Regions from separate parts of the Thioalkalivibrio sp. ALgr1 genome, predicted to be linked through region 4. Evidence: predicted binding sites of a transcription regulator. Region 4 holds the regulator's gene; each other region holds the start of a gene.
The links. The regulator sigma-54, encoded in region 4, starts transcription at its own class of promoters, with help from an activator protein. The targets are predictions, from matches to a motif close to TGGCANGNTNCNTGCTT.
Positions count from the first base shown of each region.

Region 1: F466_RS0110165 (PEP-CTERM sorting domain-containing protein) is a predicted target of sigma-54. The motif match lies at 3,870-3,886, and genes of this name have one in related genera.
Region 2: F466_RS0108060 (DUF4168 domain-containing protein) is a predicted target of sigma-54. The motif match lies at 2,483-2,499, and genes of this name have one in related genera.
Region 3: flgA (flagellar basal body P-ring formation chaperone FlgA) is a predicted target of sigma-54. The motif match lies at 3,547-3,563, and genes of this name have one in related genera.

Region 1 covers NZ_KB905135.1:151,405-158,547, reverse strand. Annotated here, with positions in the region: gene F466_RS0110175 (TRAP transporter permease) at 1-1,888, opposite strand, end outside; gene F466_RS0110170 (TAXI family TRAP transporter solute-binding subunit) at 1,885-2,886, opposite strand; gene F466_RS0110165 (PEP-CTERM sorting domain-containing protein) at 3,122-3,754, opposite strand; gene F466_RS0110160 (PEP-CTERM sorting domain-containing protein) at 4,086-4,760, opposite strand; gene glyA (serine hydroxymethyltransferase) at 5,330-6,589, shown strand; gene nrdR (transcriptional regulator NrdR) at 6,612-7,143, shown strand, end outside.
Region 2 covers NZ_KB905134.1:69,457-76,599, forward strand. Annotated here, with positions in the region: gene F466_RS0108045 (transporter substrate-binding domain-containing protein) at 1-2, shown strand, start outside; gene F466_RS0108050 (lecithin--cholesterol acyltransferase) at 22-1,110, opposite strand; gene F466_RS0108055 (DUF4197 domain-containing protein) at 1,539-2,243, shown strand; gene F466_RS0108060 (DUF4168 domain-containing protein) at 2,576-2,971, shown strand; gene F466_RS0108065 (bifunctional diguanylate cyclase/phosphodiesterase) at 3,037-4,275, opposite strand; gene F466_RS0108070 (hypothetical protein) at 4,534-5,481, opposite strand; gene F466_RS0108075 (hypothetical protein) at 5,501-6,643, opposite strand; gene F466_RS0108080 (PAS domain-containing methyl-accepting chemotaxis protein) at 6,866-7,143, opposite strand, start outside.
Region 3 covers NZ_KB905133.1:173,608-180,750, forward strand. Annotated here, with positions in the region: gene F466_RS0105175 (flagellar hook assembly protein FlgD) at 1-294, opposite strand, end outside; gene flgC (flagellar basal body rod protein FlgC) at 308-727, opposite strand; gene flgB (flagellar basal body rod protein FlgB) at 764-1,174, opposite strand; gene F466_RS0105190 (protein-glutamate O-methyltransferase CheR) at 1,355-2,170, opposite strand; gene F466_RS0105195 (chemotaxis protein) at 2,444-3,373, opposite strand; gene flgA (flagellar basal body P-ring formation chaperone FlgA) at 3,617-4,351, shown strand; gene flgM (flagellar biosynthesis anti-sigma factor FlgM) at 4,483-4,797, shown strand; gene F466_RS0105210 (flagella synthesis protein FlgN) at 4,811-5,296, shown strand; gene F466_RS0105215 (flagellar brake protein) at 5,415-6,131, shown strand; tRNA gene F466_RS0105220 (tRNA-Pro) at 6,230-6,306, opposite strand; gene F466_RS0105225 (MerR family transcriptional regulator) at 6,366-6,722, opposite strand; gene F466_RS0105230 (integration host factor subunit alpha) at 6,706-7,005, opposite strand; gene pheT (phenylalanine--tRNA ligase subunit beta) at 7,010-7,143, opposite strand, start outside.
Region 4 covers NZ_KB905132.1:848,457-855,599, forward strand. Annotated here, with positions in the region: gene F466_RS0104040 (KpsF/GutQ family sugar-phosphate isomerase) at 1-453, shown strand, start outside; gene kdsC (3-deoxy-manno-octulosonate-8-phosphatase KdsC) at 453-992, shown strand; gene lptC (LPS export ABC transporter periplasmic protein LptC) at 989-1,552, shown strand; gene lptA (lipopolysaccharide transport periplasmic protein LptA) at 1,545-2,069, shown strand; gene lptB (LPS export ABC transporter ATP-binding protein) at 2,120-2,848, shown strand; gene F466_RS0104065 (RNA polymerase factor sigma-54) at 2,907-4,400, shown strand; gene hpf (ribosome hibernation-promoting factor, HPF/YfiA family) at 4,403-4,741, shown strand; gene F466_RS0104075 (PTS sugar transporter subunit IIA) at 4,746-5,216, shown strand; gene hprK (HPr(Ser) kinase/phosphatase) at 5,284-6,315, shown strand; gene rapZ (RNase adapter RapZ) at 6,316-7,143, shown strand, end outside.

The DNA.
Region 1 (7,143 bases), on a different contig from region 4:
GGCCCAGCACCAGGCTGATCAGCGCGGTCAGCAAAAGCACCATCAGCAGGTTGCCGCCGGACAGGGTGTCGACCAGGTCGGTCAGCACCAGTCCGACCCCGGTCATCGCGACGGTGCCGACGATGATCCCGGCCGCCGCGGTCGCCACCCCGATGCCGATCATGTTGCGCGCGCCGGTCTCGAAGCCCTGGAACAGCTCCCACACCCCGACCCAGGTCGCCTGGGCGAGCCGGCCCTGGCGCCGGAACAGCGCCACCAGCGGCCGCTGGGTCAGCACGATGAAGATCATGAACGCCACGGCCCAGAAGGCGGAAAGCCCCGGCGACAGGCGCTCCACGACCAGGGCCCAGACGAGCACCACCAGCGGCAGCACGTAGTGCAGGCCGCCCAGCACTGTGGGCAGCACGCGCGGCAGGGGACGCTCGGTATCCAGCGGCTCCGCCTCCGGCTCGTGGGCGGCAATCCACAGCAGCACCATATAGGCGGTAAACAGCAAAGCGGCGATGATCCAGGCGGCGGCGTCGCCGGCCAGATCCTTGATCCAGCCAAGCCCCCAGTACACCGCGGCGGCGAGGATGATCAGGCTGGAGACGGTAATCCCGAAGCTGATCAGGCGGCCGCGCCAGGTGGTGACGGTGGCGCGCTTGAGGCCCTCCATGCCGCTCTTGCAGGCCTCCAGGTGCACGATGTAGATCAGCGCGATATAGGCGATCAGGGCCGGCAGGATCGCGTGCTTGAGGACCTCGACATAGGGAATCCCGACGTACTCGACCATCAGGAACGCGGCCGCACCCATCACCGGCGGCATCAGCTGCCCGTTCACCGAGCTGGCGACCTCCACGGCCCCGGCCTTGTGCGGGCTGAAGCCGACCCGCTTCATCAGGGGCACGGTGAAGGTCCCGGTGGTGACGACATTGGCGATGGACGAGCCCGAGACCACGCCGGTCATCCCGGACGCCATCACCGCCGCCTTGGCCGGGCCACCGCGCATGTGCCCCAGCAGCGAGAACGCCACGCGAATGAAGTAGTCGCCGGCGCCGGCCCGTTCCAGTAGCGCGCCGAACAGCACGAACAGGAACACGAAGCTGGTCGAGACGCCAAGCGCGATCCCGAACACGCCTTCGTTGGACAGCCACTGCTGGGCCATCGCGCGCGGATAGCTGGCGCCGCGATGGGCAATGATGTCCGGCATGATCGGGCCGGCGAATGTGTAGAACAAAAAGATCGCGGCAATGATCGTCAGCGCCGGGCCCAGTACCCGCCGGGTGGCCTCCAGCAGCAGGATCAGGCCGATCCCGGCGACGATCAGGTCGACGTCCGAGGGCGCCCCGGGACGGTCGGCCAGCTCGGCGTGGAACAGGTACAGATACAGCGCACTGAAGGCCGCGATTGCAGCGAACATCCAGTCGGTCAGCGGTATGTGGTGGATGGGGTCATGGCCGCGCAGCAGCGGCAATGCGACCACCAGAAGGGTCAGCCCGATGATCACGTAGACCTCGGCCAGGCGCTCCAGGCCCAGCAATTGCCAGATCCCGAACACCATCAGGACCAGCCCGCCCAGGGCATAGGTCACGCCAATGGCGCGTGGCCAGGACACGTGGCGTGTGCCCGGCCGGATCGCGGGAAACAGCAGATAGGCCAGGAAGACTGCAAAGGCCAGATGGATCGAGCGCGCCTCGGTGTCCGAGACGACAAAGAAATCCAGCCAGTCGCCCAGGGGCGAGGCGATCCAGATCTGGAACAGCGACCAGGCCACCGCCGTCAGCCAGATCAGGCTGCGCGTGCCGCGCCCCGGATGACGTGCGCCGGATTCCAGCTCCTGAGCAGTCTCGGCCGCGTTGTCGGCCGGTTCCGTGCCCCCCCCGGTGGTCCCCCTGGTATCGCTCATTCGATCAGCCCCGCTTCACGGAAATAGCGTTGGGCCCCCGGATGCAGGGGGGCCGACAGTCCTTCGTCCACCATCGTCTCGCGCTCCAGCGGGCCAAAGGCCGGATGCAGGCCGCGAAAGGTCTCGAAGTTCTCGAACACCGCGCGGGTGATCTCGTAGACCGCGCGTTCCGAGGTGCGGGTCGAGGTCACCAGCGTGGCGCCGACACCGTAGGTATGGATGTCGTCGTCCTGGCCCGGGTAGGTGCCGGCGGGGATCAGCGCGCGCAGGTAATAAGGGGTGTCCTCGACCAGTTGGTCGACGGTTGAACCCTCGATCGACACCAGTCGGGCGTTGCAGGTCGCGATGGGTTCCTGAATCGCGGCCGAGGGGTGGCCGACGGAAAATACAAAGGCGTCGATGCGGTTGTCGCAAAGCGCCTGGGCCTGCTCGCGCGAGGGCAGCTCACTCACCCGGCGAAAGGTGTCCTGGTCCCAGCCCAGCGCCCCCATTAGTTCTTCCATCAGGATGCGCTGGCCCGAGCCTGGGTTGCCGATGTTGACGCGCTTGCCGGGCAGGTCATCCAGCCCCTCGATGTCTGCGTCGGGGCGCACCACCAGGGTGAGGGGTTCGGCATGCAGGCTGAACGCCGCCCGGAGATGGGGAGCGGGCCCGAATTCCTCGAAACGCCCGGAGCCCCGATAGGCGTGGTACTGCAGGTCCGACTGCGCGACGCCGAAGTCCATGTCGCCCGAGCGGATCATGTTGAGATTGAAGACCGAGCCGCCGGTGCTCTCCGCTGTGCAGCGCATCCCGTGCTCGTCGCGACGGGTGTTGAACAGGCGGCACAGGTGCTGGCCCGCCGGGTAATACACGCCGGTGACCCCGCCTGTGCCGATATTGATGAAGCGCGATTCGGCCTGCGCGTTGGTGGCCAGTAGCAGGCTGACCAGGGTGAGCACTGGCAGCAGGCGTTGCAGCCATCGCCGGTCGGCCCTCGGCACACTGGATCGATTCATACGCCCTCCGGGGTCATGCCGGGAACGAATCGCGGCAGTGCCGAGGATTCTAGGGAGACGCCGATCAAATAGCACGTTCGCGTTCAGGTCGACTGTGCCTGCGGGCCGGGGGCGATGGGGATCGCCTCGCCTTCGGTCATCCGCGCTCCTGTGCAGGCCCCTCTTCAATCAGGGTAAAGGACACGCCCGACAGGCGTGCCCTTGATGGCGCGGCGACGGGCCGCGGTGCGCTCGGCTAGATCGGCAAACGGGGCCCCTGACGTCGGTTCCGGCGAAGCATCAGCCCGAGCAGGCCGAGCCCCAGTCCCATCAGCAGCATCGTCTTCGGTTCGGGGACGGTGCCGACCGCGCCCGAACGGTAATAGACGCTGATATGCGAGATGTTGCGTGTGGCCACACCCGGATAGCTGAAGGGCGGTTGGGTGAAGGGCGAGCTGTAATCGCCATTGATCCCGGTCATCAGGAAGCCGACCAGGTTGGTGCCGCTGCCATGACTGAACACGAACAGCAGGTCTCCATAGTCCCATTCGGAATCGAGGTTCCATTGCCCGCTGTGGCGATTGCCATCAAAGCTGGCGAGGGTCGAGCTGTTCGACCCGGGGGAGGTCCAGCGGCCGTCGAATAGCCAGTCGCTGATTCCGAAGAATCCGGTGTCGCCCGCGGTATTCACAAGCCAGCTGGAGGGATCGCCGGTGGTGGAGTCGGTGGCTGCGCCATCCAGTGGCGACAAAATCTGACAGCCGAGATTGTTGGTGACCTTGTCACCGACGTTGCCGGACAGGGCAGTGCAATCGAGCAGTGCGGCCTGGGTGGCCCCGGAGAGCGACAGGGTCAACAGGAACACCGTTCCGGCCAGGAACGAGAGCAATGGCTTGCATGACATCGAGCTTACCTCCATGGGACGAAAGTCCCTCCATGGTTTCTCATGAATGCGGCTGGGGCGCGGATCGCCTGAAAGTGCCATCACTCACAAGGCGGGAATGCAGCACGCTTCGTGCCATGTTCGACGAGATGGGGGATTCGGGCGATGAAACAATCGCTTGTGAGATTTGATGTGGAGAGGCGGTCGTGGGTTACGGCCGAGATGTAAAAGAACCGGACATGTTCGGTCGAGGCGAGCGAATCACTGTGGATCAGGAGGCATGAACGAAATGATGGCGCCACATGGGCGCCATCATGCCAAGTCGAGCAGGACGTGATCAGGCCGCCATCGTGTCCCTGCGTGCTTTGCGGCGGACGGCGATACCCAGCAAGCCCAGACCCAGACCCAGTAGCAACAGTGTGTGGGGCTCCGGTACCTGCCCGTTCGGACGGTAGTAGATGCTCACGTGGGAGATGTCTTTGGGGCTTGCACCCGGGAAGTCAAACGGCGGGTCAATGAATGGCGAGAGGTAGCTGCCGTTATAGCCAGTCATCAGGAACCCGGTCAGATTGGTGCCGCGGCCATCCTTGAACAGGAACAGCAGGTCGCCGTAGACAAAGCTCGGATCCAGTGTCCAGGTCCCGCCCTGGGAGGTTCCGTCCAGCGTGACCAGGTTGAGGGTCGGATCGGCCGGATCAAACTCCAGCGGATCGCCGTTGCTGTTCGGCGGATCTTCCCAGCGGCCATCGAACTGCCAGTCACTGATGCCGAAAAAGCCCGTGCCACCGGCCGTGTTGACGATCCAGTTGGAGGGGTCGCCTCCCACAGGGTCGTTTGCATGCCCATCCAGGGGTTCGAGGATCTGGCAGCCGATGTTGGCGGTGACGCGGTTTTCAACGCCGCCATCCAGGCTGGCGCAGCTGATCAACGAAGCCTGTGCGGCGCCGGAAAGGCCCAGGCCCAGCAACAGGGCGGCACTCGCGAAATAGGGTGTAGTACGTTTGGGGTTCATTCGATGCACCTTCCCTGGGAATAGCCCCCTGGGTGGCTTGCGCGGATCCGGCCCATCCGGTCCTTGTGCACTCAGGGCTATGCAGAAACGGTGCCATTCCCATATGCGCGCTAATTCATTCGAAAAAACAGACCGATAGGAGGATGCGCCTTTTGCCGGATGGCAGCGGGACTGGATGGGCGTAAAAAAGTGTGACACCGACGACTACGCCGTTCGGGTGAGTGGCGCCCGGCGGGTACATTCTCAGTGCCGCGAGAGGGGTTTACCCGGCCAGGATTGGGTGTAAAGAAACGGGACACCAGGCCGTGCGCGCCGGAGGCCATGGCTACCCTGTCGAGCTTGCCCGGCAGCGCGCAATAGGCCGTATGTAGCTGAAAATACGGAAGGCTTTGGATTCTTGCGTTGTGCGCTACCTGGACGGTGGTCTGGCCATGGCGTGGCGGCCACCTGAAAAAAAGCCCCGCATCCCCTATCATTACGCGTCTTTGTTTCCCCCTTCCCAGGCCTGCGCCGGTGAGTCGGCGCGCCGGGAAACCGAATCCACGAAAGTAATGAAACGGGAGATCCGAATGTTTTCGATCGACATGAGTATCCACGGCTACGACGACGAACTCTGGGGCGCCATCAGCAAGGAGGCGCAGCGCCAGGAAGAGCATATCGAGCTGATCGCCTCCGAGAACTACACCAGCCCGCGCGTGATGGAGGCCCAGGGCTCCGTGCTGACCAACAAGTACGCCGAGGGCTATCCGGGCAAGCGCTACTACGGTGGCTGCGAGTATGTGGATATCGTCGAGCAGCTCGCGATCGATCGCCTCAAGCAGCTCTACGGCGCCGACTACGCGAACGTGCAGCCGCATTCCGGCTCGCAGGCCAACGCGGCCGTGTACATGGCCCTGCTGCAGCCGCATGACACCGTGCTGGGCATGAGCCTGGACGCCGGCGGTCACCTGACCCACGGCGCCAAGCCGAACTTCTCCGGCAAGATCTACAACGCGGTGCAGTACGGCATCACCGACGAGGGTCTGATCGACTACGACGAGGTCCAGCGCCTGGCCACCGAGCACCAGCCGAAGATGATCGTCGCCGGCTTCTCCGCCTACTCGCGCGTGGTCGACTGGAAGCGCTTCCGCGAGATCGCCGATTCCGTGGGCGCCTACCTGATGGTGGACATGGCCCACGTCTCCGGCCTGATCGCCGCCGGCGAATACCCGAACCCGATCGACCACGCCCACGTGGTCACTTCCACCACGCACAAGTCCCTGCGCGGGCCGCGTGGCGGCTTCATCATCACCAAGGGCCAGCCGGAGCTGAACAAGAAGTTCCAGTCGCTGATCTTCCCGGGTACCCAGGGCGGCCCGCTGATGCACGTGATCGCCGGCAAGGCGGTGGCCTTCAAGGAGGCCCTGGAGCCGGAATTCAAGACCTATCAGAAGCAGGTGATCGCCAACGCCCGCGCGATGGCCGAGGTCCTGGTCGAGCGTGGCTACGACATCGTCTCCGGCGGGACCGACAATCACCTGTTCCTGCTGAGCCTGGTGTCCAAGGGCATGACCGGCAAGGCCGCGGACGCCGCGCTGGGTCGCGCCAACATCACGGTCAACAAGAACGCCGTGCCCAACGATCCGGAATCCCCATTCGTGACCTCCGGCATCCGCATCGGCACCGCCGCTCTGACCACGCGTGGCTTCACCGAAGCGGAGTCGCGCGAGCTGGCCGGCTGGATCGCCGACGTGCTGGACGACCACGAGAACGAGCAGGTGATCGACGCGACCCGCGACAAGGTCGTCGAGATCTGCCGCCGCTTCCCGGTCTACGGCGCCCCCGAATAACGCGGCGTAGCGGCGGCCCGCCATGCGCTGCCCGGCCTGTGGCGCTCAGGACACCCGCGTGGTCGACTCGCGGGTGGCCGGTCCGGAGCAGGAGCAGATCCGGCGTCGGCGCGAGTGCCGCGAGTGCCGGGCGCGCTTCACCACCTTCGAGCGGGCGGAGTTTAGCCTGCCGCGGGTGGTCAAGCGCTCCGGCGAGCGCGTTGCCTTCGACGAAGACAAGTTGCGCAGTGGTCTGCGCCGGGCGTTGCACAAGCGCCCGGTGAAGACCGAGGATGTCGAGCGCGTGATCGACGACATCAAGCGCCAGCTCGCGTCCCTGGCGGCCCCCGAGGTCAAGTCCGACCGTATTGGCGAAATGGTCCTGGCAGCCTTGCATGCCCTGGACCATGTGGCCTATATCCGTTTTGCCTCCATCTATCTGAGCTTTGCCAGTGTGCAGTCCTTCCGCGAGGCCATCGAGCGGCTCGAGGATGACCTGACGCCGGAGATGCGCCGTTCACAGCTGCGCCTGATCGATGAGGGACTCGCCGACACGGATGCCGCCGCACCGGGGG
Region 2 (7,143 bases), on a different contig from region 4:
GACCCCTGCGCTGGAGAGACGTTAGTCCTGCGGGTCAATCGCGGGGACAGGCCGGTCCTCGTCCCGCCAGTCGAACAGGATATGCAGGATCGGTTCGACCGCGGGGGGGTATTCCGTCAGGGGGCCGGGAACCAGGAGACCGCGGTGCGAGGCCTCCAGGATCTCGGGTTCGGGGTGTCCCTCCAGTGACAGGGAATCGATCGGCACGACCCCGTCTCCCAGTCCTTCGCTGGTGTCCTCCCACCACTCTTCGATGCGCGCGGGCAAGTCCTCGATGCCGAACTGCTCGCTCAGGGATCGCAGGCTGGCCTCCATCGCCGGGGTCGGCTCGGGTACCACGCCGCCGATGATTCGCACGGGAATGTCCTCTGGCCAGGGGCGCTGATTCAGGTCCGCCAGAAACTCGCTGTCGGGCCGCAGATCGATCTTGGCCGCGCCCGTGCCGTCGCGAAGACCGGCGAAAAGCGAAAAGCGTTGCTCACGTATGTCGGCCAGCCATTCGCGCACCTCGAGCCAGACGCGCAGGCGTGCCCAGTCGGAGCCCTGGTTCGGGGTGGCGACCAGGATTACGCCGGCAATGGGTGGCCCTTCGGCCCGCGGAGCCTCGTCGACGGGGTGTCGCCAGCGGGTGACAAAGTCGCGGATCACCAGGCCGCCCATGCTGTGGCCCACCAGAATCACGGGCTGTTCGGCCTCCAGCGTCTCCCAGTACTCGGCCAGGAGGTCGGCGCTGTGATCAATCGCCTGATCGTTCGGGTAGCGAAACTCCCAGCCATTGATGCCGGCCGTGTCGAGGGCGGACGCCAGCGTGTCCCAGATATCGCCGGGCTCGTCGAGCCCGTGCAGCATTACGACTTCGGGGCGGGTGCTGTCGTCGAATACCGTGGATCGCGGGACAAAGCCGCGAAGCTCGTCGGGTAGTTCCATGACCTCCGGAAACCACTCGTGCAGGCGGTCCTGGACCTCCACACGCAACTCGCGCTCCTGCTCCGGGTGCTGCTCCGTCCATGTGACCCAGGCGATGAACGCGAGTAGCGGCAAGCCGAACAGGACGGCGGCAGCGTACAGGCGCTTGCGGGCGGGTCTTTGGCGGCGCGGTCTGTGGGTCATATCACTCAAGGAAACACTGATTAATGTACACGCTCGCGCTCGAGTCGCTTTTGCGTGCGAACAAGGCGCGGTGACCGCCGTGCAGTCATTCTGCACAAGGGAGCCGCAACGCCGTGCGCGCGCCCGTTTTTGATAACAACGAGCGGCCGAGCCCCTTCGTTTATTGAGTTGTGGGGTTGGTACCCCAGGTTCCCCGATCCTGCGTTGCGCCGCTTGCGGGTAGTACCTCTACCCGCTGCACGATGCGCCTTGCCTCGGCAAACCTGGGGTACCAACGCGAGTGTGTCCATTAGTCAGTGTTTCCTTAACAATTGAGCATGCGCGGGTGGATCGCAAGCCTGGCGCGGTGCTGGATGTGACAAGCGGGGCACGGGGTATGCGAGGCGTGATGTGTATCATGCCCCGTATGATTCTGTCGGAGTGTCCGCATGCGTAATTCGCCGCTCTTGTTGTTGCTGTTTCTGCCGTTTTTTCTCTCGGCCTGTGCCGGACTGGATGTCCGCGACTTCGGTTTGAACGGCGAGGGGAGTGGTGGTGACCGGGCGGAAGAGGCGGTCCGCGAGGCCCTTCGAGTCGGCACCGAACGAACCGTGGAACGGACGGGGCAGGAAGACGGCTACTGGGGCAACCAGGCCATACGGATCGGTCTGCCGCAGGAGTTGCGGCAGGCCGGGGATGTGCTGCGCAGCGCTGGCATGGGCAGCCAGGTGGATGATCTCGAGCGGCGCATGAACCGGGCCGCCGAGGCGGCCGCACGGGAGGCGGCCCCGGTGTTTGTGAGTGCGATTCGGGGCATGCAGCCGTCCGACGTGCACGCGGTACTGCGCGGTGATGACGATGCCGCGACCCAGTACCTGCGCGGTGCGTCCGAGTCGGATCTGCGCGAGCGCTATGCGCCCGTGGTGCGCGAGCATATGGAGGGTGCCGGGGTGTACCGGGTGTACCAGCCGCTGCGCGATGCAGCCAGCCGTATCCCCGGCCTGGCCGATCTGGATGTGGACCTGGATCGCTATGTGACCGACCACGCACTGGATGGTCTGTTTACCATTCTGGCGGACGAGGAACGTCGCATTCGCGAGGATCCGGCCGCGCGCACGACGCAGCTCCTGCGGGAGTACTTCGGGTCAAGCTAACCCAGGCGCCGAGCGCAAACGGCCGGGCCCCGTGGCATTGCGCCTCGGGGCTTTTTTGTGGGTGAAGGGCCTTGCCGGCGTTGAACGAGGCGGCCCCAGGGAGTGAGTCGGAGCGACACGGGTCGGGGCGATGCATGTGTCTGAATGACCCACCTCTGGATGTGATTGGGACCCGTCCGATCACTGCATCCAGGTGCGGAAACCGCCTGGCGGCGCGGCATGCGGCATTCAGGCCATGTTGGCACGGAGGCTGCATCGCTACGGGTCAGACGGCGCGTTCATTGCGACGGGCTAACGCAATCCAACCAATCTGAAGAAGCAGGAGGCGCAGAATGGGACACAAGACCGGTGCAACTTATTCGATCGCCCTGGCTCTCGGGCTCGCATTGGGTGGTGCGGGCACAGTGGCAGCGGATGATCCGCATGTGTTCGAGCAGGAATGGACCGATGATCCCGAAATGTCCGCCGAGGACGTCAGTGAAAGCGATCTGGAAAGCTTTCTGGCGGCTGCGGATGCGGCCCAGGACATCCGCGCGGAATACGCAGATGACATCGCGGAAGCAGAAGGCGAGGGGGCCCAGGAGCTGCGCGACGAGGCCAACGACGAGATGGTCGCCGCAATCGAGGATGAAGGGCTGACCGTCAAGGAATACCAGGAGATTGCTTACCTGATCGACAACGACAGCGATCTTGGTGAGCAATTCGCCGAGGTGGCGGGGGACTCGTAGCCTCCACCAGCACTACGCCTGCTATCTCCCAGGACCCCGGTGGGCGAACCGCCCACCGGGGTTTTCTACGCCCGGGCGCCGCTCGGCGTCGGCGGGTGGTCCGGGTCAACCTCCTCGATCAGCAGAAGGGACGGGATTTCGTCCGCGGTCAGGGGCCGGGCGAAGTAAAACCCCTGGATGCGGTCGAACCCGAGTTCCTCGCTCAGGCCGATCTGGTCCCGGGTCTCGATGCCCTCGGCAACGGTCTTCAGCCCGAGCGATCCGGCCAGCAGTGCGATGCCTCGTGCGAGGTCTTCGGCCGAGGGGTCGTGGCCGAGGCTGGATACAAGCTGGCGGTCGAGCTTCAGCGTATCGATCGGAAACCGATTGAGATAGGCGAGGGACGAATACCCGGTGCCGAAGTCGTCGATGGCGAGCTGTACCCCCAGGTGCTTCAGCGCCTCGAGGGCGGGTTCGGCGTCCTCGAGCGCGAGCACGGTCTCGGTGAGTTCGATGGTCAGGAGTTCGGGTGGCAGGTGGTGGCGCTTGAGCGCGGATGCGACGTCGTACGCGAGTTCGGGGCGAATGAAGTCGCGGGCGGAGAGATTGATCGCGGTGTACCAGGGTTCGCGGCCATGGACCTGCGCAAGGGTCTTCCACTCCTCGGTCTGTCGGCAGGCCTCGGCGATCACCTGCGCGCCGATGTCGTGTATTAGCGAGGAGTCCTCCGCCACGTCGAGAAAGTCCGCCGGCGTCAGCTCGCCGTGTGCCGGGTGCTGCCAGCGGATCAGCGCCTCGACCCCGACGAATCGATGCTGGCGGATCGAGTAGATCGGCTGGTAGCGCAGAAAGAACTCGTTGTGTTTCAGGCCCCGGCGGATATCGAATTCCTGACGCATGCGCCGCAGTTCCTCGGTGACCGGATGCAGCGCGGGAATGACCAGCCAGGCCATCAATTGCCCGATCCCGACGAAGAAGGCGGTGCGCGTCAGCCAGCGTTCGGTCTCCTGTGCGGTGGCGGCGGCGACGTCCACATAGGTCAGGGGCCCGGCCAGTACGCCGGCCACCAGTGCCACGACGAGGGCGGCGCCGGGCCCAAAGCGCGCGGCGGCAAACAGGATTGGCACGTAGTAGAAGTGCGGCACGATGCTGTCGGCGCCACCCGCCAGGTACGGGATCAACCAGGAGAGCAGCAGGCCTGCGACGATGATCAGTGTCGCGGAGACAAAGGACATCCCGACCCAGGCGCGGAGCGTGGTTCGGGCCAGGTAGTCGGAATACCGGGTGTTGCCTGCCAGGGGTTGTGCCGACTCGAACCTGGACATCGCGAGGCATCCTTTGGCCTTCCTGGCCGGCATTGCGCCCTGTCGGGGCAGGACAAGTATGGCGGCGCGGTCGCGGTTCCTCAGCGATATGCACCCAGGTCGTTACACGCAGTTGTAAGTGGTTGTTCTGGTAGTGTAGTTCATAGGAACAGGAAAGAGACGCCCGGGCCGGTCAGCGATCGGTCCGGGCGTCCTGGTTTGAGACCTCGGGGAAGCGGCGCCGGGTGGGAGTCCCGCCGCCGCGGCCGTCAGCGTGGCCTAGTCGCAGGCGGAACGCTCGGCGGGCAGGTTGCCGCGCACGCAGGCGCTGATCTCGGGTGGGCTCTCGTTGCTGCGCATACGTACGAAGAGGCCATCGATTTCGCCAGCGGCGTTGGTCGGGTAATGGTCGCCCATGTGCATGCCGGCCCCGTGCAGGACCCAGTAGTTGAGCATGTTCGCCTCGCCATGGGGCTGTTCCAGGTAGACCAGGGTGGCGCCGTGGGCCATCTCGGTCACGATCAGCCGCCGGATCCGCTCGCCGGCCTCGAATTCGACATAACCGAGCGCATGACTGCTGACATCGCCGCCGCGCATGCCCTGCATCTCGGGTGTGTGATTGGTCTGGATCAGCCGGAAGCGACCGTGGGGCTGGCCGTCCTGCATCTCGCCGTCGAAGCGCATAACCATCTTCATGCTGCTGTCCATGGCGGAGGCGGCGTACAGCCGCCGCGCCTCCTCGATGCTGGAGACGGCCGCCGGCTCCATGGCCTGGTGGTTCTGGTACCAGGTCATCCAGAAACTGACGGGCCCGTTGTCGACCGTATCCGGGCAGGCGCCGTCGGCGTGCAGTTCGAAGCGGTCAAAGCCCAAGTCTACCGAGCCGCGTCCCTTGTTGGTGACCAGGGCGCGGGTAAAGATAACCTCGGACGGCGCTTCGAGGTTGGCCATGATGCGGTAGCGATCGTCCCAGGCGCACTGCGTGGCACTGCGACCCGGCAAGGCCTGACGGCTGATCTGCCGCGCCTCGCGCGATCCACGTTCGCTGCGATAGGCGTCCAGCAGCGCCCGGGTGCCGGGTTCCAGCAGGCCCGTGTCGACCGCCTGGATATTGCGGTCGAATTGGCGGTCGGCGCCCGGCGTGGCGTGGGCGAGCGAGGTCGTCAGGCCCAGGCTCAGGATCGCGCCCATGGCGAGCATGCGGGCAGGCGTCAGGTGGATTCGCATCAGTGGGTTCTCCGTGGGTTTATTGCCATTGCAGGTCCATGCGTTGCTGCATGCGGTGCCATTCGGCGGTGATGATGTCGCCCGCCACGCGATGGGCGGCGTCCATGCGCGGGCGTGCCTCGGGGTAGAGGAGCATCACGGCCTCGCTGGCGCGGGCGAAGTCGCGCCGGGTGCGGTAGTGCACCATGGTGTGTACCAGCAGGCTGTCGAGGTCGTTGAACGAACGGTCGGCGGACTGGCGGTAGCGCACCATGCGCTCCGGGGTCAGTTCGAGTTGACGGTGGGTTTGCGAGAGCCCGTCGAACAGGGCGAAGAACCCCATGCCCAGCTCGGCGCCCTGGCGCAGGGCGTGATCGCCCAGCTGACGTTGCAGCAGCTCCCCGGCGCCGAACAGCCCGGCATCGTGGTCACGGGCCAGCAAGCCAAAGACGCTGGCGGCAGAGCCGGACGATGCGCTGCGGGGCTGGGCCAGTTCGCGCATCTGCTGGTCAAGCCGGTGGTGGCCGGCGTCCAGCAGGAGTTCCAGCGCCGGGGCGGTGTCGTGGTCCAGGGCTCCGAGTACGCTGCGGCGTTGGCCTTGTGGGAGGCGCTCCAGTTCGCGGAGTACCCCGGCGATGTCCCGCGAGCCGATCTGCAGGCGTTCCAGCTCGCCGCGCACGGCGGCCTCCGGGTCCTCCAGCACCTGCGCAAGCCGCCGGACCTGATGGCCGGCGTGTTCGCCCACCAGTCCACGGCTCCCCAGCTCGCCCAGGATGGCGGTGGCCTGCTCAAGGCCCCCGGCCGAGGTGCGGCCGGGTTCGGTGGCCGCGGCAAGGGCATGGCCGAAGTCCATCGCGGGTATGCCGGACGACCGGCTGGCCTGGTCGAGCATGCCGCCCAGACGATTCGACTGCTGCGCACCATAGGCCATCGCCGCCGTTTGCAGCAGGCGTCCGGCCAGCCCGGAGATGTCGCGCGAGGACTCGCCCAGTGCCTCGTCGACCCACCCGGCCAGCTCTCCGGAGGCGGTATAAGGCGAGAGGTAGAAGCCGGTGTTGTGCGGCAGGGGGGCGGGGGTGACCGCAGACAGGGCTTGTGCGGGCAGCAGCGCAGTCAGCCCGAACAGGCTGAGGCCGGCCAGGGGCCCGAGTCTCGCGAACAAGCCGAACATGCGCGCTGGCATGGGGCGTTTCCCTCCCTGTCGGGTGGTCGCAGCCATTCGGATCCGTTCCGGAATGTTTGCCGCCGATCGCTCGGGATCGCCACCCAAAGGAAAGACTAGGCGAGAGAACCCTCGCGGTCAATGAGGGAATGAAGGGGGGATGGCGGGGCTTCGATGGTCAGGAGCGGCCCGTTGCCCGGATGGATTTGCCTTCCGGGTGTGCGAGGCCTCTCGCAGGCCGGGTCATGTGCGCGGGATCGAGGAGACGGATTCGACGACGTGGCTGGCGCCTTCGCGAATCTCGGCCATGATCTGCTGTACCGACAGGACCTGTTGGCGCCCTTGCTCGGCCACCTGGTTCACGGTGTCGATGCGCTCTGCGATCGCCTGGGTGCTTTGCAGGTTGCCATGAATGACCTCGGCGATCTGACTGGTGGCGTCGCGGGTATCGGACGCGAGCTTGCGGACCTCCTGTGCCACCACGGCAAAGCCGCGCCCTTGCTCTCCGGCACGCGCGGCTT
Region 3 (7,143 bases), on a different contig from region 4:
AAGGACGTCCTTACCCACCAGGGAGGCCGCTTGCAGGGTCTGGCTCTGGCCCATGGACTGAGCGAGTTTCTCGAAGGACTTCGAAAGCTCTTCGATCCCCGTGACGGTCGAGAACTGAGCCATCTGACCGATAAACTCCCCGTTTTCCATCGGTTCAAACGGGTCCTGATTCTGCAGCTGGGTAGTCATCAGCTTCAGGAAATCGTCCTGACCCAGGCGATCCGTCTCCTTGTCGTCCGGCTTGGGACGTGACAGGCCCAAGCGGTCCAGCATTTCGGGTGATATCTGAGTCATGGGAGGCTCCGGTTTAGCCCTGGCCGATCTGCAGCGTTCGCTGCAACAGCTGGCGCGAGGTCTCCATCACCTCGACGTTCGCTTCGTAGTTGCGCGAGGCCGACATCATGTTGGCCATCTCCTCCACCACGCTGATCGCGGGACGGAAGATGTAGCCGTCTTCGTTGGCCTGCGGATGGTTTGGTTCGTAGTGCGCCTGTGGCGGCGCGCGCGACTCATCAATTCCCGCCACCCGCACGCCATTGGAGGCGCCGTTCGGATCGGCCTGGTTCATCACGGTCTGAAACAGCACCTGCTTCGCCCGGTAGGCCTCGTCGGGGTTGGTCGCCACGGTGTTGGCGTTGGCCAGATTCGACGCGACCGTATTCAGCCGCACCGACTGCGCGGTCAGCGCGGAGGCCGAGGTGTTGAACAGATTAAACAGATCACTCACGACATCACTCTCCTGTTCCCAGCGTTGGCGCTCGCATTAGCGCTCGCCCCGCAGAGCATCACGGATGCCGGAAACCCGGCGGTTCAGGAACTCGAGGCTGCTCTGGTACTGCAGGGAATTCTCGGCAAAGGCCGCCCGCTCCAGCTGCGGGTCCACCGTGTTGCCATCCAGAGACGGCTGCGACGGCACGCGATAAAGCGTCTCCATCGACCCGTTGGCACCACCCGCCCCGCCGGCGCCGATATGGCCCTGATGTGTGCTCGCCATCGGCATGTTGCCGCCCTCGCCGGCCGCCGCCTGCAGCACCGAGCGAAAGTCGATATCGCGCGCTTTGTAATTCGGCGTATCGGCATTCGCGATATTCGAGGCCAGCAGCTCCATCCGCTTCGCACGGACGTTCACCGCCTCCGGGAGAATGCCCATCGCCTTGTCGAGAGAGAGACTCATCCGTCGTACCCCGTCCGCCACTGGCGAACTTCAGGTTCCTCGGGACGAAACCGCTTCGCCCCGTACGACAGGGACAAAGCAATTGGTGTGCCACTATGGGCCGAAAGAGGTTGGGAGAGCAGCGCCGAGGGTGGCGCCCGGATCGCGGGAGCGACCGTATGGAAAGGCGGAAAGGGCCGATCAGCCCTTCAGGCGAAGGACGGAGCCGTACTCGGTGCGAACGGTTTCGAAGGCCTGGGTGTAAGGACCCGCTGTCTCGGAAGCGCCAAGAAACAGATAGCCACCGGGATTCATCTGGCGGGCAATTCCGTCAAGAACCTGTCGCTTGGTCTCGGCGGAGAAATAGATCAGCACGTTGCGACAGAACACGATGTCGAACTTGCCCAGCGCCGCATAGCTGTCGATCAGGTTGAGCTTCTGGAAACGGCAGCGGCGCTGGATCTCCGGGCGTACGCGATGGCCCTCCGCCACGGTCTCGAAGAAGCGGGCGCGCCTCGCCTCGCTCAGGCCACGGACGATGCTCAGCCCGTCGTACACCGCGCGCCGGGCATCGTCCAGAATCTTCTCCGAGAGATCCGTACCCAGGATCGATACCGGCACCACACGCTTGGGCCGCGATTCCTCCCACTCGGACGCCACCATCGAGATGCTGTAGGCCTCCTGTCCGCTGGAGCAGCCGGACGACCAGACCTTGATCCCTGCGCCTTTCTCCGCCCGTTCCGGGAGCAGTACATGGCGCAGGATCTCGAACGGGAAGCCATCGCGAAACCAGGAGGTTTCGTTCGTGGTCATCGCGTCGATCACACGCGTGCGCAGGCGCGGGTTGGGTGCCTGGCGCATTGCGTGCAGCAGCTCCGGCACACTCTTGTAGCCGAACTCGTCCAGCAGCCGCGACAGTCGGCTCGACACGAGATACTGACGACTGTCGCCCAGCACCAGGCCACAGCACTCGGAAAGAAAACGCGAGAACTCCTCGTAGTCACGCGAGTCGATCACGAAGTCATCCTTGAAAGTCGACGGTACGGGCGGACGGGCACGTTGATGACGAATCCTTGACAGCGTGTCGGAAAACCCGACTGGGGAACACGCGATCCCCCATGCCGGACGGATGCAGTATACGTGCAACCGCGCGGACGCCGACAGCATCCCAACGGGTGATCGATGCGGCGCGCCATGGCCGCTGATGTTCATGCGGCCGGCAATCCGTTACCGCTTCCATGCCGCCAGGGTCGACTCGGTCGACTAACGCAAACGGCGCAGGCACCGGCATCAGTCCTTGCGGGTCTGGTCAAGCACAGCCTCGGCCAGCTCGTCGGGGTTGAACTTGGACAGGAAGGCGTCGGCCCCGGCACGCTTGACCATATCCGTATTGAACTCCCCACTCAGTGACGAGTGCAGCAGAACCCGGAGGCCTTTCAGGCGATCGTTCGCACGAATTCGAGCGGTGAGGGTATAGCCGTCCATGCGCGGCATCTCGATATCCGAAATCACCAGCTCCACCACCTCGTCCACGGTGCCGGCCTCGGCCTGCTCCTCCAGGAAATCCAGCGCCTCGCGACCATCCTTGAAGACCACGTACTCCCAGCCCAGGCCCTTGATCGCACCCTCGATCTGCTTGCGCGCGACCACGGAGTCATCAACGATCACAATCTTGCGCTGTCCATGCTTGGCGCGTTCTTCCTCGGCCTCCGCGCGCACCGCGTCGGATACCGTGGATGGCAACGGGTTGACGATCGACAGTACCCGTTCGACGTCAATGATCTCGACCAGCTTGTTGTCGATCTCGGTGACCGCCACCAGAAACGACTCGCGCCCGGTCCCACGAGGCGGGGACTTCACGTCTTCCCAGTTAACGTTGACGATCCGGTCGACCGCGGACACCCAGAACCCCTGTACCGACCGGTTGAACTCGGTCACCACCACCTTGTGGTCGCCCGTTTCGCCCACGGCGGTACGCAGCCCCATCGCGCGCGCCAGATCGATGATGGGGACGGTTCCGCCACGCAGGGTAGCCACACCACGCACCACACTCAGCGATCCGGGAATCTGCCGCAGCGGCGGCGACGGGATCACCTCGCGCACCTTGAATACGTTGATACCGAAAGTCTGCGAGCTCCCCAAATGAAACAGGAGCAGCTCCATACGGTTCTGCCCCACCAGCTGGGTGCGCTGATTCACATCGTCAATGAATTGACTCATTGTCCTGCTCTCCCCCTCGCCCAGCGGCCAGCCACCTCGACTCGCCGGCCCCAGTGTGCACCCCGCAGACCGACGCTGTCATGCCACAACCCGCCGTCGCATGCCGATTGCACGCGTTCTAGACCCGATAACGGCCGGCCGCTGTGACTCTTGAGGGTACGCTCCTGATTGCCTGGCATGTTTTCTGCTTGCACGTCTCTGCAAACCTCTCGAGTCCTGACAAGCCGACGCGCATCCAGACCAATGAACCAGTCAGCACGCAAACCTTCCATTCGCTCCTGGTGGCTTTCGGCCGCCATGGGCGTCGTTCTGGCCCTGGTCTCCATTGCGGCACAGGCCGAGATCGAGGCAGTGGAAAACATCCGCCTGGCGGCGGAGCGCTTCATCCAGGAGGAGTTGAACCTCACACCAGGCGACGAAGCGGTAGAGATTCAGATCGGCCGGCTGGACAACCGCCTGCGCCTGGCCCGATGCAGCGAGGCACTGGAGACCCGGTTCCCGCCCGGCGGGCGACGCGATGGCAATACGGCGGTACAGGTTCAGTGCGAGACCCCCGTCAGCTGGTCGATCTATGTGCCAGTCACGGTCGAGCGCTACGCCGAGGTGCTGGTCGCCAGCCGCAGCCTGCGACGCCAGCACACGATCCTCCCCGGCGATCTGCGCACCAAGCGAATTCAGACCTCTCGCCATGCGGGGAGCTATTTCGAGAACAAGGGCGAACTGGTGGGGCTGCAGACCCGGCGCAACATCCGGCCCGGTCAGATCCTGGGCCAGCAGCACGTCACCCAGCGCGAGGTGGTCAGCCGCGGCCAGCGCGTCACCATCCTGGCCGAGAACGGCTCGGTGGTGATCCGCATGCAGGGCGAGGCGCTGGAGAATGGCATCCTGGGCGATCGCATCCGCGTGAAGAACACCTCGTCCGGACGCGTCGTGGAAGGCGAGGTGCTCGAGTCCGGACATGTACGCGTTGCCCTGTAGAATGGCGGTGTGTCTCGTCACCATCCACAAACTGTGAAGCGAATCGAAAATTCACAGCTCAAGGGGCTACAGTTTCAGCCGGTGCTGCCGCTAACCCCTGCAGTAGAATTGCAAAAACAGGAAACCGAATAATGGATATCAAAGGCCCGAACTCCCCCGGCCTGCGCCCGGATGGCAACAGCTCGAGCGTGAAGGGCCGCGATGAGACCTCTCGCCCCGACGCAGGCGCCCAGGGCAATGCATCCTCACCCGTACGTCAGGATGACTCTGTCACCCTGACCGGCGCGGCGCAGGCAATGAACGCCGCCTCCGGGGCCGCCAGCAACGCCCCGTTCGACGAGGCGCGAGTCGCCGAGCTGCGCGAGGCCATCTCCAACGGTCAGTACCCGGTAGACAACGAACAGCTAGCCGATCGCATGATCGAGCTGGAAAGCCTGTTGCGCTAACAGAGACCCGACGATGTCGCCCGAACAACGCCACGCCTTCCTCCGCTCGCTGGAGGCCTCGATTCGGCTGAGCCACCAGATGGAGGACATCCTGCTGCAGGAGACCCGGGCGGTGGAATCACGGGCCGCCGAGACCCTGCGCGAAGTCGTGGCCCAGAAGCAGACGCTACTGCAGGAACTCGAAACCGAAAGCCGGCGACAGCGCGAGACGATCGAGGCCGCCGGCGAAACGTATACGCCCGAGGGACTTGCACGGCTGTTCGGTCGGCTCGAGGGAGGCGCCGAGCTGGACGACCACTGGCAGGCGCTACGCCGCTCGGTGGAGCGCTGCAATACCCTCAACCAGGGGAATGCCCGACTGATCGATCGCGACCGTCGTCGCGTGGAGATGTCCATCCAGATCCTGCGCGGCGAGGAACCCGGCCCGGCTCCCACCTACGACCCCTACGGCCGCACCCAGTCCGGCAGCCGTACCGGTCGGCGCATCACCCGCGCATGACCCGCGCGCGCTCTGCGCGACACCTCTCCGCCCTTCTCCGCCTCACACCCGGGGCTGGCATTCCGGACCGCTCGGCAGTACCGTGCGGCTTGGCCCAATAATTACAACAACGCCACGCATGGAAGAGACCGACTACACCGTCGACAAGCCGGAGCGGATTGCCGGCATCCTCAAGGATCTGGATCACAAGCTCACCCTCGTCAACGTCCGCCTCGACGACGATGGCCCGCTGTACAACTCCGCGCTGGTTCGCCTTGATTCCGGTGCACGCGAGCTCTTCCTCGACGAACTCACGCCCATCGAAGCGAATCGCCACGCCCAGGAAGGCACTGGCATGCGGGTATTCGCCAGCCTGCGCGGGGTGGCCGTACGCTTCTCCACCGCCGTCTCGCGCATCGAACGCGAGGACGCCGGGGCCCTTTACGTCTGCCCCTATCCCGAGACCCTGGAATATCTCCAGCGACGCGAGACCTTTCGCGTCCATATCCCGATCAGCGAGCGCCCGCGCGTCGAATTGCAGTACCGCGAATGGGAAGAGCCCGGTATCGGGGACCTGGCCGATCTTTCGGCCCAGGGGATGTGCGTGGAGGTACCACAAGACTGGGTCGAAACAATCGAGATCGGGACCCCGATGCGTTTCGAGAACCTGCTACTGCCCGAAGTTGGCGAACGCCTGGGCGGCGACCTGCGTCTGGCCAATCGCCGTCGCAGCCCGCGCGACGGATACGTGTATGCCGGCTTCCAGGTCACCGGCATGAACCAGTGGCTGGAGCGGCAGTTCAACATCGCCCTGCTGCACTATCAGCGCGAGGCGCGCCGGCGTTCGATGGAGTAACAGACGAGGCCAGTCTCTTCCCTCACTCCAGACACAAAAAAGGCCGCTCGATGCGGCCTCTTTTTTCACCTGAAGAATATCCTTCAAGTCGTTGAACTTGGTCGGGACGGCAGGATTTGAACCTGCGACCCTCTGCACCCCATGCAGATGCGCTACCAGACTGCGCTACGCCCCGAAGCCGCGAATCATATCCGATTCCCTGCCCCCACGAAAGGACCCGGACCAGAAGACCTCTCAGGCGCGCAATACACGCAACACCGATTCCAGCTCCGAGATCGTATCCTGGATGATCTGGCGTGCCTGCTGGCGATCACCCTTGGCCTCGTCGCCAGACAGCTTCTGTCGCGCGCCATTGATCGTATAGCCCTCTTCGTACAGCAGGGCCCGAATCTGGCGGATCAGGATCACGTCCTGGCGCTGGTAGTAGCGCCGATTGCCCCGCCGCTTGACCGGCTCGAGCATCGGGAACTCCTGTTCCCAGTAGCGCAGCACGTGAGGTTTCACCTGACACAGCTCGGCGACCTCGCCAATGGTGAAGTAGCGCTTGCCCGGGATCGCGGGCAGTTCCTGGTGGTTACTCGCTTCCAGCATAGCTTTCGACCCTCTCGCGCAGCTTCTGCCCCGGGCGGAAGGTGACGACGCGCCGCGCCGAGACCGGGATTTCCTCGCCGGTCTTCGGATTGCGCCCGGGCCGCTGGTTCTTGTCGCGAAGGATGAAGTTGCCGAAGCCGGAGAGCTTCACGCCCTCGCCCTCTTCCAGCGACTGGCGCATCTCCTCGAAGAACATCTCGACGAATTCCTTGGCCTCGCGCTTGTTCAGGCCCAGTTCTTCGTTCAGCGTGGCGGCAAGATCCGCCTTCGTCACTGCTGCCATGGAATCACTGCCTCAGGGTTGCCTGGAAGCGAGCGTGCAGATGCTCGACGACCTTGTCGGTGACGCTTGCCACGTCCTGTTCGCCTAGGGTGCGATCAAAAGCCCGCAAAATCAAGCCCAAAGCGAGGCTCTTCTCGT
Region 4 (7,143 bases):
GATGCGCGCGGCTTTACCGCCGACGATTTTGCCCGCTCGCATCCCGGTGGCCGACTGGGGCGGCGGTTGCTGGTCCATGTCACGGACATCATGCATACCGGTGACGCGATCCCGCGCGTGGGTCCGGAGGCCCCGCTGAAGGACGCCCTGTTCGAGATTACGCGCAAGGGACTGGGACTGGTGATCGTCGCCGATCCCGAGGCGCATATCCTCGGCGTGTTTACCGATGGCGACCTCCGACGCACGCTGGATCGTGGCGAAAGCCTGGAGGCGCTGACCATCGGCCAGGTGATGACGCGGGGCGGACATGCCGCCCGCCCGCAGTGGCTGGCCGTGGAGGCCCTGGAGACCATGGAGAGCAAGCGGATCAATGCCCTGCCGGTGGTGGATGACGACCAGAGGCTGGTCGGGGTGCTGAACATGCACGACCTGCTGCGCGCGGGGGTGGCCTGATGGACCGTCACGACGAGGCCCTGCACAGCCGCCAGGCGGCAGTGCGTCTGCTGATCCTGGATGTCGACGGCGTGCTGACCGATGGCAGCCTGTTCATGGGGGATGCCGGCGAGCAGTACAAGGCCTTTCATTCGCGCGACGGGCACGGCATCCGTCTGGCACTGGACGGAGGGCTGGAGGTCGCGATCCTGACCGGACGCACCTCCGGGGTGGTCGAGCACCGCATGCGGGACCTCGGTGTGCAGCATCTGGTGCAGGGGCGGCGCGACAAGGGGGCCGCACTGCACGAGTTGCTGGAGCAGAGCGGCCACGCGCCCGACGAGGCCGCCTTCGTGGGCGACGACATCGTCGATCTGCCGGCGATGCGCCGTGTGGGGCTCGGCATCGCGGTGGCGGATTCCCACCCGTTGGTATTGCAGCATGCACATTGGGTTACGCAGGCCCCCGGCGGTCGCGGCGCGGTGCGCGAGGTCTGCGAGGGCCTGCTGGCGGCCCAGGGGCGGCTGGAGGCCCTGTTCGCGGAGTACGTCGACGGATGAAGTGGGTGGCCGGACCGGTGGCGCTGATCCTGTTGCCAATGGCGGCGCTGGTGGCCGGCGCTGTTGCCAGCGAGCACGAGCCGGAGGGCGAGGTGACGCTGGAGATCGAGGGCTTCACGCTGCACGCGACTGGCGAGGACGGCGAGTTGAGTCACCGCCTGCGCGGGACGCGTCTGCGCGAGTTTGGCCGCGACGGCCCGCAGCTGATCGACGACCCCGACCTGGATATCTTTGACGCTGGCGGCATCGAATGGCACTGGACTGCGCCCGAGGCGCTGCACCGACCGATGGACGAGATCCTGGACCTGATCGGCCCCACGCGGGGGGTGCAGCCCGAGCGTGACGAGCGCGTGCGCACGGTGATTGAATCCGCCGATGTGAAGGTGGCGACCGACACCATGATCGCCACCTCCGATGCCCCGTCGACGCTGGAGCAGCCTGGCCTTTTCCAGCGGGGCACGGGTCTGCGCGTCGACTCGCGAGGGGATACCATAGAGCTGTTCCATGACGTGTACACGCTCTACAGCGAGTCGGGCGAGGAGGAAGCCGCAAATGACTGAACGTGGTGGGTCGTCGCTCGCCCGGGCCGGATGGCCCGTGCTGCTGGGCAGTGCCTTGTTGCTGCTGGCCGCGCCGGTCATTGCCCAGCAGCAGCCCCTGCCGGTGGAGATTACCGCCGATCGTGCGGAGATGGACGACCGGCGGGGCGTAAGCACTTATACCGGTGATGTGGTGGTGATTCGCGGGGACATGACACTGGAGGCCGACAAGGTCTATGTGCGCAGCCGCGACCGACGCCCTTACGAGATGGAGGCCCACGGCGAGCCTGCGCGGCTGGAGTCCCCGGACCCGGAGACGGGCGAGATGCGCATCGCCACCGCGCTGCGCATCGACTACCTGCTGAACGAGGACCGGGTGATCCTGACCGACCAGGCGCATGTGGTCACGGCAGCCGAGGAAGCGCGCGGCAAGCGCATCGTCTACGACCTGGAGACGGATGTGATCGAGGCCGAGCGTGGCGAGGCCGATGACGAGCGTGTACGTATCAGGATCCAGCCCCGCGAAGACGACGAATGAACGAGCTCGACACCAGCGCGCCCGCCGCGGCCGGTGGCGAATCTGCGCCGATGGCCGGCTATCTGACCGGCCGCGAGCTGACCAAGCGCTATGGCAAGCGTACGGTGCTGGATCGTGTCGACGTCGATCTGGCACCAGGGGAGGTCGTGGGCCTGCTGGGACCGAACGGCGCAGGCAAGACCACCTGTTTCTACAGCCTGGTCGGCCTGATCCGGCCCAATCGTGGCCGCATCACGCTGGGTGACCGGGACATCACCCGGGCCCCGATTCATTCGCGGGCCCGAGCCGGGCTGGGCTACCTGCCGCAGGAGGCCTCGATCTTCCGTCGGCTGAGTGTTTGGGACAACCTGCAGGCGGTGCTGGAGCTGCGCTCGGAGCTCGACCGCCACGAGCGACGCCGCATCGGCGATGCCCTGATCGAGGAGTTCCAGCTGGAGACCGTGCGCCACAGCCCTGGGATTGCCCTGTCCGGGGGCGAGCGTCGCCGCGCCGAGATCGCGCGGGCACTGGCCGGTGACCCGCGCTTTATCTGCCTGGACGAACCGTTTGCCGGCGTGGATCCGATTTCCGTGGGTGATATCCAGGCCGTGATTGGGCATCTGGCCCAGCGCGGGATCGGTGTGCTGATTTCCGACCACAACGTGCGCGAGACCCTCGGAATCTGCGACAGGGCCTATATTCTTAGTGAGGGCCGCATCCTGAGCGCCGGGACCCCGCAGGAGCTGCTGGACGACCCCCAGGTGCGCCGCGTGTATCTCGGAGAAAACTTTCGACTGTGAACATTGATCAGTGTTTCCTTAAGATGATCTTGATGGTCACCATGGACCTCAAACCGCGATGCTGAAACCCGGGCTCAATCTGCAGCTGGGGCAGACGCTGACGATGACCCCGCAGCTGCAACAGGCGATCCGTCTGCTGCAGCTTTCCACGCTGGAGTTGCAGGCGGAGATCCAGCAGGCGCTGGAAAGCAACCCCATGCTCGAGCAGGTGGAGGACGAGGGCGAGGAGGCCCCGCCCGAGCGCCCGGAGGAAGGGGGCGAACGGGTCGACGGGGATCGCATGCAGGCCGACACGGCTGGCGATGACGTGATCCCCGAGGAGTTGAGCACCGACAGTCGCTGGGACGACATCTACGAGCCCGCCCCGAGCCCACGCGGCCTGGACGACCGCGACCCGCTGGAGAATACCTCCGACGGCGAGGACGAGGGCCTGCAGGACCACCTGCTCTGGCAGCTGCATCTGAGCCACCTGACCCCACGAGACCAACGGATCGGGGCGGCGCTGATCGACGCGATCAGCCCGGACGGCTATCTGGACAGTGAACTCGAGGCGCTGGCGGAGATGATCAGCCAGGGCGAAGACGAGCCCGTGGGGGTCGACGAGGTCGAGGCGGTGCTGCACTGGATTCAGCAGTGCGACCCGCTGGGCGTCGGTGCGCGGGACCTGCGCGAGTGCCTGGAGATCCAGCTGCGCCATTTGGCGCCGGATGCCCCGGCGCGTGACGCGGCTCGAGCCATCCTGGAAAACGGCATGGAGAGCCTGGCCAAGCGGGACTACCGAGCCCTGCAGCGCCAGTCCGGCGTGCGCGACCCGGACGAGCTGGCGCGGGCGCTGGACCTGATCCGCACCCTGAATCCGCGGCCCGGTGCCCAGATCAGCGAGTCCACTTCGGAATATGTGGTGCCGGATGTCTATGTCCGCCATGACCGCGATGGCTGGCGCGTGGACTTGAACCCGGAGATTGCGCCGCGCATTCGCATCAACGATCTCTATGCGGGCATGGTGCGGCAGGTCTCCGATGCGCGTGATAGCGCGTTTATGCGCGATCAGTTGCAGGAGGCGCGCTGGTTCCTGAAGAGCCTGCACAGCCGGAACGACACCCTGCTGCGGGTCGCCCAGGCCATCGTCGTGCGCCAGCAGGGGTTTCTCGAGCATGGTGAGGTTGCCATGCAACCGCTGATCCTGCGCGATATCGCCGAGACCCTGGAGATGCACGAATCGACCATCTCGAGGGTGACTACACAGAAATACATGCACACCCCGCGTGGGGTATTCGAGTTCAAGTACTTCTTTTCCAGTCATGTTGGCACAGCCGATGGCGGCGAATGCTCGGCGACCGCGATCCGTGCCATGATTCGGGAATTGATTGGTGGCGAGACCCCGAACAAGCCACTGAGTGATGCAAAACTGGCCCAGATCCTGTCGGATCGGGGCATTAATGTGGCCCGACGCACCGTGGCCAAGTACCGCGAGGCTATGCACATACCGTCTTCCAGCGAACGCCGGCAGATGGCGAGTATGCCCAGTGGAACCAAGCAAAAAGGAGCCTGACCATGCAGATCAACCTGACCGGCCATCACGTCGATATCACCGACGCCCTGCGCGACTACGTGAACGAAAAGTTCGCGAAGCTGGAACGCCACTTCGACAAAGTGATCGACGTGCATGTGGTGCTGACCCACGAGAAAAACCAGAACCTGAACAACAAGGCGGAGGCCAATCTCCAGGTCAGCGGCAATCACATCCACGCCGAAGCCAGTCACGAGGATATGTATGCGGCGATTGATGGCCTGATCGACAAGGTGGATCGTCAGCTGATCAAGCACAAGGAAAAGGTCAAGGACCATCACCGCGCCGAGGGTGCCCAGCGCAACCGCGAACAGGCCCTTTAACGCAATGACCATTGCCGAGCTGATCACCCGCGCCCGTATCCGGCTGGAGCCCGAGTGTTCCAGCCAGAAACGGGCGCTCGAGACCCTGGCCGAGTTGCTGGCCGTCGGCGGCGAGGAGTCCGCCGGCCCGGCCAGCGGGGCCATCTTCGAGGCCCTGTCTGCCCGCGAGAAGCTTGGCTCCACCGGTCTGGGGCATGGCGTGGCCATCCCGCATGGGCGTCTGGCCGAGCTCGATGCCCCCCGGGTCGCGGTCCTGCGGCTGGACCAGGGGGTCGACTTCGACGCCATGGACCACGAACCCGTGGACATCCTGATCGCACTGCTGGTGCCCGAGGCGGCGACCAGCGCGCACCTGGACCTGCTGGCGCAGCTGGCTCGCGGTCTCTCGCAGCCCGACAATATCGCCTCGCTGCGCCGTGCCGGCGACGCGGACGCCCTGGAACGCGAACTGACCCGGGCCTTCGGCGACGCCTGAACATGGCTCTCCCGGCAGTACTTTCTCTCTTACGACGCCCCGTGCCAGCACTGCCGGAGATTCGTGCATGAACGAGGCACTGGGAGAGGGCGGCATCGCGCGCGACATCACCGTAGAGGTCCTGATCCAGGCGATGGGCAATCGCCTGGATCTGCGCTACGTACACGGCGAGCAGGTCGCACCGGATCGCAACCTGGTCGGCGGTGACGGCGACGACCTGCCCCTCGCCGGGCACCTCAACCTGATCCGGCCTAACCGTATCCAGGTGATCGGCGATTTCGAGGCGCGCTATATCGCGCGGCTGAGCGATGATCAGCGCGAGCAACTGATCCTGGAGATGGCCTGCACCGGGACGACCGCGGTGATCTTCGCCGAGGACACCTGCCCGTTCTCGGAGATGCCGGACGTCCCCGATGAGCAGCTGCCGCTGATCTTGTGCTCCTCGACCAGCAGCCACGAGATTATCTCCCTGCTGCGCTATTTCCTGCAGCAGCGGCTGGCCCATTTCGAGGTGCGCCATGGCGTGTTCATGGAGATCCTCGGCATTGGCGTGCTGATCAGCGGGGCCTCCAGCGTGGGCAAGAGCGAGGTGGCGCTCGAGCTGATCTCGCGCGGGCACCGGCTGATCGCCGACGACGCACCGGAGTTTGCCCGCATCGCCCCGGATATCGTGCGCGGACACTGCCCGGCCCTGTTGCAGGATCTGCTCGAGGTCCGCGGGCTGGGCGTGCTGAACGTCCGCGCCATGTACGGGGATTCGGCGATCAAGGGCGGCAAGTATCTGCGGCTGATTATCGACCTGCGCGACCACGGCGAGCCCTCGCCGGTGCCGGATGACCGCCTGAATGGCCGCCGCGGGGAGATCGGCATCCTCGGGCTGCGTATCCCGCTGATCAGCCTGCCGGTCGCGCCGGGGCGCAACATCGCGGTGATGATCGAGGCGGCGGTGCGCAACCACATGTTGCACATGCAGGGCTATGTCGCCGGCGACGACCTGCGCGCACGTCAGCGCCGGCAGATGAGCGGCGAGCCCGAGGAGCCGCCGTACCACCGCGCGATCCCTGCAACCACCGTCCCCAACCCGGACCCGGAGGGCTGAATGCGACTCCTGCTGGTCAGTGGTCTGTCGGGCTCCGGCAAGACGGTCGCCCTGCATACGCTGGAGGACGCCGGCTATTTCTGTGTCGACAACCTGCCGCTGCCGCTGCTGCCCGGGCTGATCGAACAGGTCCGCAGTGGCGATTACGACGCGGACGAAGACCGGCATCTGGCGGTCGGGGTGGATGTCCGCAGCGGGCTGACGGCCCTCGAGGGCTTTGCCGACCTCCTGCGCGAGCTCCGGGGCAAGGGGATGCAGGTCGAGGTGATGTTTCTGCAGGCCTCCAGCGAGGTCCTGCTGCGCCGCTATCACCTGACGCGGCGCCGACACCCACTGGCGCGCGACGGCGTGCCACTGGTGGACGCGATCGAGCGCGAACGTGACTGGCTCGGCCATGTTGCGGCCGAGGCGGATCTGACCGTGGACACCTCCCGTCTGTCGATGCACGATCTCGCGCGCACCCTGCGCGACCGCGTCGGGCTGCTGGGCGAGGAGCGCCTGTCCCTGCTTTTTCAGTCATTCGGGTTCAAGCATGGGGCCCCGCTGGACTCCGACTTCGTGTTCGACGTGCGCTGCCTGCCCAACCCGCACTACGAGCGCGATCTGGCGCCATTGACTGGCCGCGATGCGGCTGTTTGCGAGTTTCTTGCGCGCCATGGCGAGGTCGAGGAGATGTATGACGGGATCCAGGGCTTTCTCGAACAGTGGGTCCCGCGGATCCGGCAGGATCACCGCAGCTATGTGACCGTTTCGATCGGGTGCACCGGCGGCCGTCACCGCTCGGTTTATCTTGTGGAGCGGCTGGCGGCTGCCTGGCGGGGGCGTGAA